DNA from 3 places in the Acidovorax sp. JHL-9 genome. Region 1 is predicted to be linked to each of the others. Evidence: predicted binding sites of a transcription regulator. Region 1 holds the regulator's gene; each other region holds the start of a gene.
The links. The regulator sigma-54, encoded in region 1, starts transcription at its own class of promoters, with help from an activator protein. The targets are predictions, from matches to a motif close to TGGCANGNAANCTGCTTT.
Positions count from the first base shown of each region.

Region 2: a site for sigma-54 is predicted at 2,068-2,085, ahead of K225_RS21575 (pilin). Genes of this name have one in related genera too.
Region 3: a site for sigma-54 is predicted at 2,135-2,152, ahead of nirB (nitrite reductase large subunit NirB). Genes of this name have one in related genera too.

Region 1 covers NZ_AUEX01000004.1:209,681-212,957, reverse strand. The annotation lists gene lptB (LPS export ABC transporter ATP-binding protein) at 1-236, shown strand, start outside; gene K225_RS0105125 (RNA polymerase factor sigma-54) at 349-1,938, shown strand; gene K225_RS0105120 (thioesterase family protein) at 2,015-2,497, shown strand; gene K225_RS0105115 (class I SAM-dependent RNA methyltransferase) at 2,494-3,277, shown strand, end outside.
Region 2 covers NZ_AUEX01000005.1:83,340-86,616, reverse strand. The annotation lists gene K225_RS0105710 (PglL family O-oligosaccharyltransferase) at 1-1,072, opposite strand, end outside; gene K225_RS21575 (pilin) at 1,510-2,001, opposite strand; gene K225_RS0105695 (FHA domain-containing protein) at 2,604-3,260, opposite strand.
Region 3 covers NZ_AUEX01000027.1:34,628-37,904, forward strand. The annotation lists gene nirB (nitrite reductase large subunit NirB) at 1-1,978, opposite strand, end outside; gene K225_RS0115545 (efflux transporter outer membrane subunit) at 2,349-3,277, opposite strand, start outside.

The sequences.
Region 1 (3,277 bases):
CCTTCGCCGGCATCGACCCGATTGCCGTGATCGAGATCCAGCGCATCATCGGTTTCCTGAAGGCGCGCGGCATTGGCGTGCTGATCACCGACCACAACGTGCGCGAGACGCTGGGCATCTGCGACCACGCCTTCATCATCAGCGATGGCCGCGTTCTGGCCCAGGGCACGCCGTCCGAAATCGTGGACAACGCCGAGGTGCGCCGCGTCTATCTCGGCGAGCACTTCCGGATGTGAGCATGGCCCCCACGCTTCCTCACTTCGTGTGGTCGCTGCCCCCCAGGGGGCCCCAGACCGCCTTCGGGCGGCCGGGCGACGGGCGGATGGCTGCCCTTGTGTTGGCCGTTGCATGAAGCCCGGCCTTTCGCTGCGCGTTTCGCAGCACCTGTCGCTCACGCCGCAGTTGCAGCAATCGATCCGGCTGTTGCAGCTGTCGACGCTGGAGCTGTCGCAGGAAGTCGAGCAGATGCTCGACGAGAACCCTTTTCTGGAGCGCACGGCCGATGAAGCGCCGCGCGAGGAGTTTGGCCTGGAAACCGCCGACATGCCCGCGCAGGCCGATGACTACAGCGCGGACGATGCGCTGTTTTCAGGAGCTTCCAGCGCAGGCAGCACAAGCGCTGAAGGCCAAAATGATGTTGAAATGGCCAGCGCCGGTGCGGACGAGCCCGACTGGAGCGGCGACGGCACGGTGGACATGGCGCCCAATGACGCCGAGTGGGGTGGCGATGCGCCGGCCCGCAACCGCAACGATGCCGAAGGCGACGAGGCCGACGCCACCGAGCTGGCCCGCTCGCACGAATCACTGACGGCCTTCTTGCACCGCCAGGCGCTGGCACTGCGCCTGTCCGAGGTGGACCGCGCCGCGCTGCGCTTTCTCATCGAATCGCTCAACGACGACGGCTATCTCGAAGAACCGCTCGAAGCGCTGGCCATCGGCCTGGCCGGGCCGGACGACCTGGAGCAGATCGAAGAACTGGTGCACCGTTTCACCGTGGCCCAGCGCCTGCTGCAAAGCCTGGATCCCGTGGGCGTGGGCGCGCGTGGCCTGGCCGAGTGCCTGACCTTGCAGCTCAAGGCCCTGGCCGCCGACGAAGACAGCGAGATCGATCCTGGTACCGTGCAGACCGCGTTGCGCGTGTGCCAGCAGCCGCTGGAGATGCTGGCCCGCCGTGACATCCGCCGCCTGACGCAGTTGTGCGGCGATGGCGAAGAGCGCACGCGCGCCGCCATGGCGCTGATCGCCCGCCTGGAGCCGCGCCCCGGCCGCCGGTTTGCCGATGTGGAGCGCAACATCATCGTGCCCGACGTCATCGTGCGCAAAGCCGGGCGCGCCAACGGGCGTGACGGCCAGCACAACTTCATCGTGCAGCTCAACCCCGACGTGATGCCGCGCCTGCGCGTGCACGACATCTATGCCGGTGCGCTGCGCGGCCACAAGGGGGGCGAGGGCCACCAGGGCATGCAGCAGCGCCTGCAGGAGGCGCGCTGGTTCATCAAGAACATCCAGCAGCGCTTCGACACCATCCTGCGCGTCTCGCGCGCCATCGTCGAGCGGCAGAAGAACTTCTTCACCCACGGCGAGCTGGCCATGCGCCCCCTGGTGCTGCGCGACATCGCCGACGAGCTGGGACTGCACGAGTCCACCATCAGCCGCGTGACCACGGCCAAGTACATGGCCACGCCGATCGGCACCTACGAGCTCAAGTATTTCTTTGGCTCGGGCCTGGGCACCGAAACCGGCGGCAATGCATCGAGCACCGCCGTGCGCGCGCTGATCAAGCAGTTCGTGTCGGCGGAGAACCCGGCCAAGCCGCTGTCCGACAGCCAGATCGCCGAGATGCTCAAGGAGCAGGGCATCGAATGCGCGCGCCGCACCGTGGCCAAGTACCGCGAGGCGCTCAAGATCGCGCCGGCCAATCTGCGCAAGGCGCTGTAGCCTTTTGGGGGGGCGCGTGCCTGCTGCAGCGTGCCCTGTTTGCTGTTTTTTCTCCCGTCACCCCGCTTACCACGCCATGGCCCGCATCGTCTTCGACCTCCCCGCGCATTTCGGCTTTGCCACCGAGCTGCAGATCTACATCAGCCACGTCAACCAGGGCGGGCACCTCGACAACGCGCAGCTGCTGAGCCTGGTGTCCGAGGCGCGTGTGCGCTTCTTCCAGTCGCTGGGTTTCCCCGAGGCCGATGTGGGGGGCCTGTCGATCGTGGTGGGTGACATCGTGGCGCAGTACCGGTCGGAAGGATTCCATGGCGAAACCATGCGCGTCGAGATGACCCCCGTGGACTTCAACCGCTATGGTTTCGATCTGGTCTTTCGCATGACCGAGAAGTCGCAGGGCCGCGAAGTGGCGCGCGGCAAGACCGGCATCGTTTTCATCGGCAAGGCCGATCGCAAGGTGGCGGTTATCCCTGAATCCATCCGCCAGCTGCTGCTGGCCCGCGCGGGTGAGCCCGGTTCCCCCGTACTGCCCGAGCGCGTATCCTCCCCATCGACATGAACCAACTCCAACTTTTCCTGCCCTGCGCCGCCGGCGTCGAGGGCTACCTGGCCGATGAGGTGCATGGCATTACCGGCCTCACGGGGCAAGACCTGCTGGTGGGCCGGGGCGGCGTGCTGCTGCGCGCTTCGTGGCGCGATGCGCTGCTGCTCAACCTGCACAGCCGCCTGGCCCAGCGCGTGCTGGTGCAGCTGGCGCACCGGCCCTACCGTTCCGAGAACGACCTCTATGGCATGGCCAGCGACGTGGCCTGGGAGATCTGGTTCACCACGCGCCAGACCTTCAAGGTCGAGGTGACGGCCCAGCACAGCCCGCTGCAAAGCCTCAATTTCGCGGGGCTCAAGGTCAAGGATGCCGTGGCCGACCGCTTTCGCCACAAGAGCGGCGTGCGCCCCGACGTGAACACCCAGTGGCCCGACGTGCGCATTCACCTGCACCTGACCACCGACGAGGCCACGCTCTACATCGACACCTCGGGCGAGCCGCTGTTCAAGCGCGGCTGGCGCGAGGACAAGGGCGACGCCCCGCTCAAGGAAACCCTGGCCGCCGCCATGATCGCCGCCAGCGGCTGGGACCCGCTGGGCGACAACCCCCAGCCCCTGTACGACCCCTGCTGCGGCAGCGGCACCATCGTGGTCGAGGCGGCCCAGATCGCCTGCCGCATCCCGGCCGGCATGCTGCGGCGTTTTGCGTTCGAGAAACTGCTGCCGTTCCAGCCCCATGTCTGGACTGCGATCAAAAACGAGGCTGAAGGCGCCATACAGAAAAGCGCCGTACCCA
Region 2 (3,277 bases), on a different contig from region 1:
GCCCGACCGGGATCAGAAAGTATGCGTACTCCAGCGGGAACTCAAGCATCCCATGCAGGAACACACCTCCCACAGCCGCCAGCAGCCACACTACCCGTGCATCACGGCAGGCGCGAATGTGGGCAATGAACCACCAGGCCAATGCAGCAACTATCAGGCCACCGATCGGCACACCATTCCACAGCAACAGATCCAGCACCAGGTTGTGGCTGTGCTCGAACATGGCCCCAACGCTGGGGTGGTCCAGCGCCACACGCTGCTGCGCGGCACCCACCTGCTGCCAGCCGTAGCCCCACATTGGCTCGCGCCCAATGGCATCGAGCATGGACCGCCAGAAAGGCAGCCGCGCACCGGCTTGCATCTGGTCGTCTATCGAACGCCCGGTGGACAGCAGCAGCGCATCGCCGACCGCTGGCCACAGCAGCACACCTGCGGCAAACGCCGCGCCCAGCAGCAGCAGCTGCCCGCGAGTGATGCGCAGACACGCGCGCGCCCGCATCGCCAAGCCCCAACCGAGCAGCAGTCCGATTTGTAGCCAGCCGGTGCGCGACTGCGTCATCACCATGCCTAGCAACAGAAATCCGGCCCCCAGCCAAAATGCAGCGCCACTCACCTTTTGGTGCTGGTGCAGCCACAACAGGCCGCACAGGCCTAAAAAGCTCAATGTGCACAAGTGGTTGGGCTGCGCCACGTTGCCGAAGGGTCGCCCGCCGGGCGGGAGTTCTGCGCCATAGATACCCAGGTTGAGCGCACCCGTCCACTGCACCAATCCAATACCGATCGACAGCAGCGCGGCGAAGAACCAGGCCACGGTCAGTGCGTTTACACCGTCGCTGCGGCCGGCCGGTGTGGCCAGCAAACCACCCGCCACCACTGCCGCCAGCCACAACCCTATATAAAAGGCCGCCATCAATGCATCGCCGGAAAAAAGCAGCTTCCCGGTGACAAGTTGTATCCCCAGCACGGCGCTGCACAAGGCGGCAATGCCCGAAAGCAACCATGAAATGCGGCGGCCAGCGACGGCACCGGCCACCACAGCGGGCAAGAGCGCCAGCAGACCGGCGATTGCCAATGCGTCGCCCCAGGCGGAAGACCAGGGCGCATAGTGGTTAGGCACCAGCCAAGCGCACGCCATGAGCATTAAAGGTAGAAAAACCTTCATGTCAAGTTTGTTAACTTCATATCCATCAGATTGTGCGAGGAAAGAATCAGATTTCAATTAATTTTCTCTCTGAATGTCAAATTGAAAGGTTCTTCACCTACTTTTGTTGGTGCGAAGAATTGAATCCCGTTAAAAACCCTGAGTGGTACAGGGTTTAGGCGGGTCTGCCATCGCCTTTTTGTTGGAGGAGATCAAAACGCTCAGACGACAGACCCAACTAAAAAGCCCTGACAGTCTCCCGTCAGGGCTTTTTTGTGATGGCATCCGAAGCTCGTTCGGTACGCCTCAAACTCTACTTTCACTGCTACCCAAGGCACTTATTTCCTTGGCAGCAGTTCGGTAAATCGTTAGGGAGTAATAGTGGCGCGGCAAGTTGCAGGCAAAAACTTCGTAATTACAGAAATATCAGTGCTGCTGGCACCGCAACCCCACTGGCCGACTGCCGTTGGAATATTTGCAGTGGTCAATTTGGCTCCTGTAGCATTCTGCGGCTGAAGCAGAACAATTTTACCCGTAGCATTTGGGTCAATACCATCAGCGATGGTGACTTTAATCAACCCATTTGCGTCGGTGTGGATTGCGGAAACATATTTGCTCGTTGCCGACGCACTTTCGCAGCCCCAAGCGTCCGCGGCTGGAGCGGTGGAAGCAGTCAATGCCTGGTATGCCTCGGTAACTCCGGTGCGGCAAGAGGATGCAGCCAGAATCACTTCAGACATTTTGGCGCGCTTGGTGTAGTCCTGATAAGCAGGGAGAGCCACGGCAGCCAGAATACCGATGATCGCAACCACGATCATCAATTCGATCAGGGTAAAACCCTTTTGCATGGAACGCTTCATAAATTTCTCCTCGGAGTCAATTGCAAATGAAAACCTGCAGAAGAATTCTTCAGGTTCGTGCAGATATAAGCAGTATCCGTGCCACACTGGAGAGTGCAACAAGGCGTATCTGAGTGCTTTCGGTGGGCTGATAAAAATATGAATGCGCAGGGGCGCCGGCAATGTCGCACCCGGCGGGAGACATTTTTGTCTGCCATGTGTGTCACGAAATGCAAGATCGGCTTACATATCGTGTGCTGCGCCTGCTGGCAACTGGCGTTCGCACCTCAAACTCTTGCCCCGTCTGTAGCCACGAAATGTCATGCGGGGCACGGCCGCCGGGCTGCGCAATGGCGTCGAAGTGGCGGAGTTCTTCGACGATCAGTTGCGTCTCGGACGGCTTGGTGTGCGTGATGTAGAGGGGGCACGGTTTGCCGGTTTGCAGTTGCGCCAGGGTGTGGGGTGCCAGGTGCAGGCTGCGCTGGGCAATGGCGCCCGAGCAGCCCAACTCGCGAACTTTCAGGCCACCGCCTTACTCTGGGTTGTGATGCGCTCAACCGCCCGGTCTGCATTCCAAGCGAATAGGGGCGCAGGGATGGCAAGCCAGCCACACGCCCGAAGCATCACGCCAGCTCGAACTGCATTTCCGTGCCTGCGAGTGTGATCCGGTCGCCGTGCTTGAGGGGCAGGGGGGTAGCGCCGATGGCGGCACCGTTGACCAGGGGCATGTCGGGGCCTTCGACATGCGCCAGCACATGGCCCTGGTGGCGCTTGGTGATGGAGGCCACGGCCACGCCGGGCTTGCCGATGGTGGTGACCACTTTCTGCAGGATCACCTCGCGCCCGGCCGCCGCGCCCGACATCACCCGGATGATCGCCGCAGGCTGCTTGGCTGCAGGCGGAGTGGGCGCTGTTGCAGCGCGGGAGGCTGCCGCAAGCGGTGGCACCATGCCTGGCTTGAAGAGCATGGTTTTTTCGAAATTTTCGCCCTCGGCCTCCTGGAGGAAGCGGATCTTGTATTTGCCGACTTCAATGACGTCACCGTTGCGCAGTTCCTGGCGCTTGACGGACTTGGCGTTGACATAGGTGCCGTTGGTGCTGCCCAGGTCTTCAATTTCCACGCCGCCATCGGCCATGTGGATGACGGCGTGCTCGCCGCTGACGGCCAGGTTGTCGATCACGATATCGTTGTAGGGGCGCCGACCCAGCGTGGTCCGCTCCTTGGTCAATTCGACGTCCTTGATGACGACGCTGTCGATCGAAACGATCATTCTGGGCATGATCCACTCCTGCGGTG
Region 3 (3,277 bases), on a different contig from region 1:
TGCTGTCCTGCGTGCCCATGCGGCACCATTCGCTGCCCACACAGGTCTTCACCGTGCGCAGGGCCTTGGCGTAGGCGTGGCCGCTGGGCATGCCGATGTCCTTCCACACGGCCTGCAGGTCTTCCTTCTTCACGCCCAAGAGGTCGATGCGCTGGCCGCCCGTCACCTTGACGGTGGGGATGTTGTACTTGTCCACCGCATCGGCAATGCGGCGCAGCTCGTCGGCCGTGGTTTCGCCGCCCCACATGCGCGGGATCACGCTGTAGGTGCCATCCTTCTGGATGTTGGCGTGGCTGCGCTCGTTGATGGCGCGGCTTTGTGGGTCGTCCCGGGCGTCCTTGGGCCAGGTGCTGATGAGGTAGTAGTTGACGGCCGGGCGGCAGGTGGCGCAGCCGTTGGGTGTCTTCCACTCCATGAAGTGAAAAACGTCGGCAATCGAGAGCAGCTTGTTGGCGCGGATCGCCTCGCGCACCGCCTGGTGGCCGTGGTCGGTGCAGCCGCAGATCGCCTTGGTCCTGGGCGTGGCGCTGTAGTCGCCGCCCGCGGTGAACATGATGATCTGCTCGACCAGGCCGGTGCACGAGCCGCACGATGCGCTGGCCTTGGTGTGCTTGCGCACTTCATCGAGCGTGAACAGGCCCTTGTCCTTGATGGCCTTGCAGATGGCGCCCTTGGTCACGCCGTTGCAGCCGCAGACCTCGTCGCTGTCGGCCATGGCGGCGGCCTTGTTCTGGCCCTGGTGGCCTGCGTCGCCGATGTTGCTTTCGCCAAACATCAGCTTGTCGCGGATGTCGTTCACCGTGCGGCCGTCGCGCAGCAGCTTGAAGTACCAGCTGCCGTCCACCGTGTCGCCGTACAGGCAGGCGCCCACGAGCTTGTCGTCCTTGAGCACCAGCTTCTTGTACACGCCGCCAAAGGGGTCGCTCATCACGATCTCTTCGGTGTTCTCGCCGCCCTGGAAGTCGCCCGCTGAAAACAGGTCGATGCCCGTGACCTTGAGCTTGGTGGAGGTGAGCGAGCCCTGGTAGCGGCCAATGCCGAACTCGGCCAGGTGGTTGGCCAGCACCTTGCCCTGCTCGAACAGCGGGGCCACCAGGCCATAGGCAATGCCCCGGTGCGCTGCGCATTCGCCCACGGCGTAGATGCGCGCGTCGGTGGTGGTCTGCAGCGTGTCGCTCACCACGATGCCCCGGTTCACATGCAGGCGCATCTTTTCGGCGAGCTGCGTGTTGGGGCGGATGCCCACGGCCATCACCACCAGGTCGGCGGGCACCTCGGTGCCGTCCTTGAACCTGACGCTGGCCACGCGGCCTTCGGCGTTGCCCACCAGCTCCTGCGTCTGCGCCTTCATCAGAAACTGCATGCCGCGCTCGGCCAGCGACTTCTGCAGCATCTTGCCGGCCACGTCGTCGAGCTGGCGCTCCATCAGCCAGTCGCCCACATGCACCACCGTCACCTGCATGCCGCGCTTCATGAGGCCGTTGGCGGCCTCCAGCCCCAGCAGGCCGCCGCCGATGACGACGGCGTGCTGGTAGGTGGCTGCGGCATCGATCATGGCCTGCGTGTCGGCAATGTCGCGGTAGGCCAGCACACCCTTGAGGTCCTTGCCGGGGATGGGCAGGATGAACGGGTTGGAGCCCGTGGCCATGATCAGGCGGTCGTATTCGGCGGTGATGGTTTCGCCCGCGGCGTTGGTGGCGCGCACGGTGCGGTGCACGCGGTCCACGTCGGTCACGGTAAAGCCGGTGTGCAGCGTGATGTGGTTGTCCTGGTACCAAGCCCAGTCGTTGAGGATGATCTCGTCGATGGTCTGTTCGCCCGCGAGCACGGGAGACAGCAGGATGCGGTTGTAGTTGGGGTGCGGTTCGGCACCGAACACCGTGATGTCGTAGAGGTCGGGCGCAATCTTCAGCAGCTCTTCGAGCGAGCGGACGCCGGCCATGCCATTTCCCACCATCACCAGCCTGGATTTTTTCATCGTGACCCCCGTAGGCGTTTCGGAAAAACAAAAAGGCGTCCGCGCGGTGCACCGGCTTTGCAGCCAGCGCTCCCGCAGGGACGCCATCGTCTTCGTCAGCCCGATCCGCCATTGCACCGGGCTCAACAGGTGGCCTACCTCGGCCACGCCCAGGGTTATGCAAGGCCTGTGCCAGCGATGATGAAAAGGGGTGGTTTAAGTGAAACCGTGCTGCAGCGCTTGTTTGGAAAGCGTTTGCAGCTATCAAGTTAAAAGCAAGGTCAGAGCCGGGGTCGATATCGGTGCAAGGCCTGCGTGGCGGCCGTGCCAGCTTGGTGCATGGGCACTCCACGGGGGATTCCCCGTCGGGTGGACGCGAAAGCGCCCCCCTTCAGGAGCCGGGCGTTGCCGTGCCGCCCGCGGTGTCGTCGCTCCAGCCACCCCCCAGCACCTTGTACAGCGTGATCCGGTTGGCCTGCTCCGCCAGTGCCAGCGCGATCAGCGTCTGCTGCGCGCTGTAGAGCGAGCGCTGGGCGTCCAGTACAGGCAGGTAGCTGTCTGCGCCCAGGCGGTAGCGGGCTTCGGACAGCTGCAGTGCCTTCAGCGTGGCGGCCTGCAGCGATTGCTGGGCCTGCAGGCGCTCGGCCAGCGTGGCGCGGTCGGCCAGGGCATCGGCCACTTCGCGGAACGCGGTCTGCACGGCCTTTTCGTACTGGGCAACGGCGGTCTCGCGCGCGGTTTCTGCGATCTGCAGGTTGGCGCGGTTGCGGCCCGCATCAAAGAGGGGCAGGCGGATCTGCGGCGCAAAGCTCCAGGTGCCGTTGCCGCCGTCGAACAGGCCCGAGAGCGCATTGCTGGCGGTGCCCGCCGACGCCGTGAGCGTGATGCTGGGGAAGAACGCGGCCCGCGCCGCGCCAATGCTGGCGTAGGCGCCGCGCAGCGTGTATTCGGCCGCGCGCACGTCGGGGCGGTTCAGCAGCACCGATGAGGGCAGGCCGGCCGGCACGGCCAGCAGGGCGGCGGCGGGTGCGGCGCGGGTGGCTGCGGGCTCTGTGGATGCCGATGCGGCCGTGTCCACCCCCTCGGGCAGCAGTGCGGCGGGCACGGGCGCGCCCACCAGCAGGGCCAGCGCATTGCGGTCGCGCGCCACCTGGCTGGTGAAGGCGGCCACGTCGGTGCGGGCCGCGTCCACGGTGGTCTGGGCTTGCGCCAGCGTGAGGCCCGAGGCTGCGCCCAGCGCGTGGCTGCGCTCGGTCAGCTCAAACGACTTCTGGCGGCTGCGCAGCGTGTCTTGCGCCAGTCGCAGGCGCCGGCCATCGG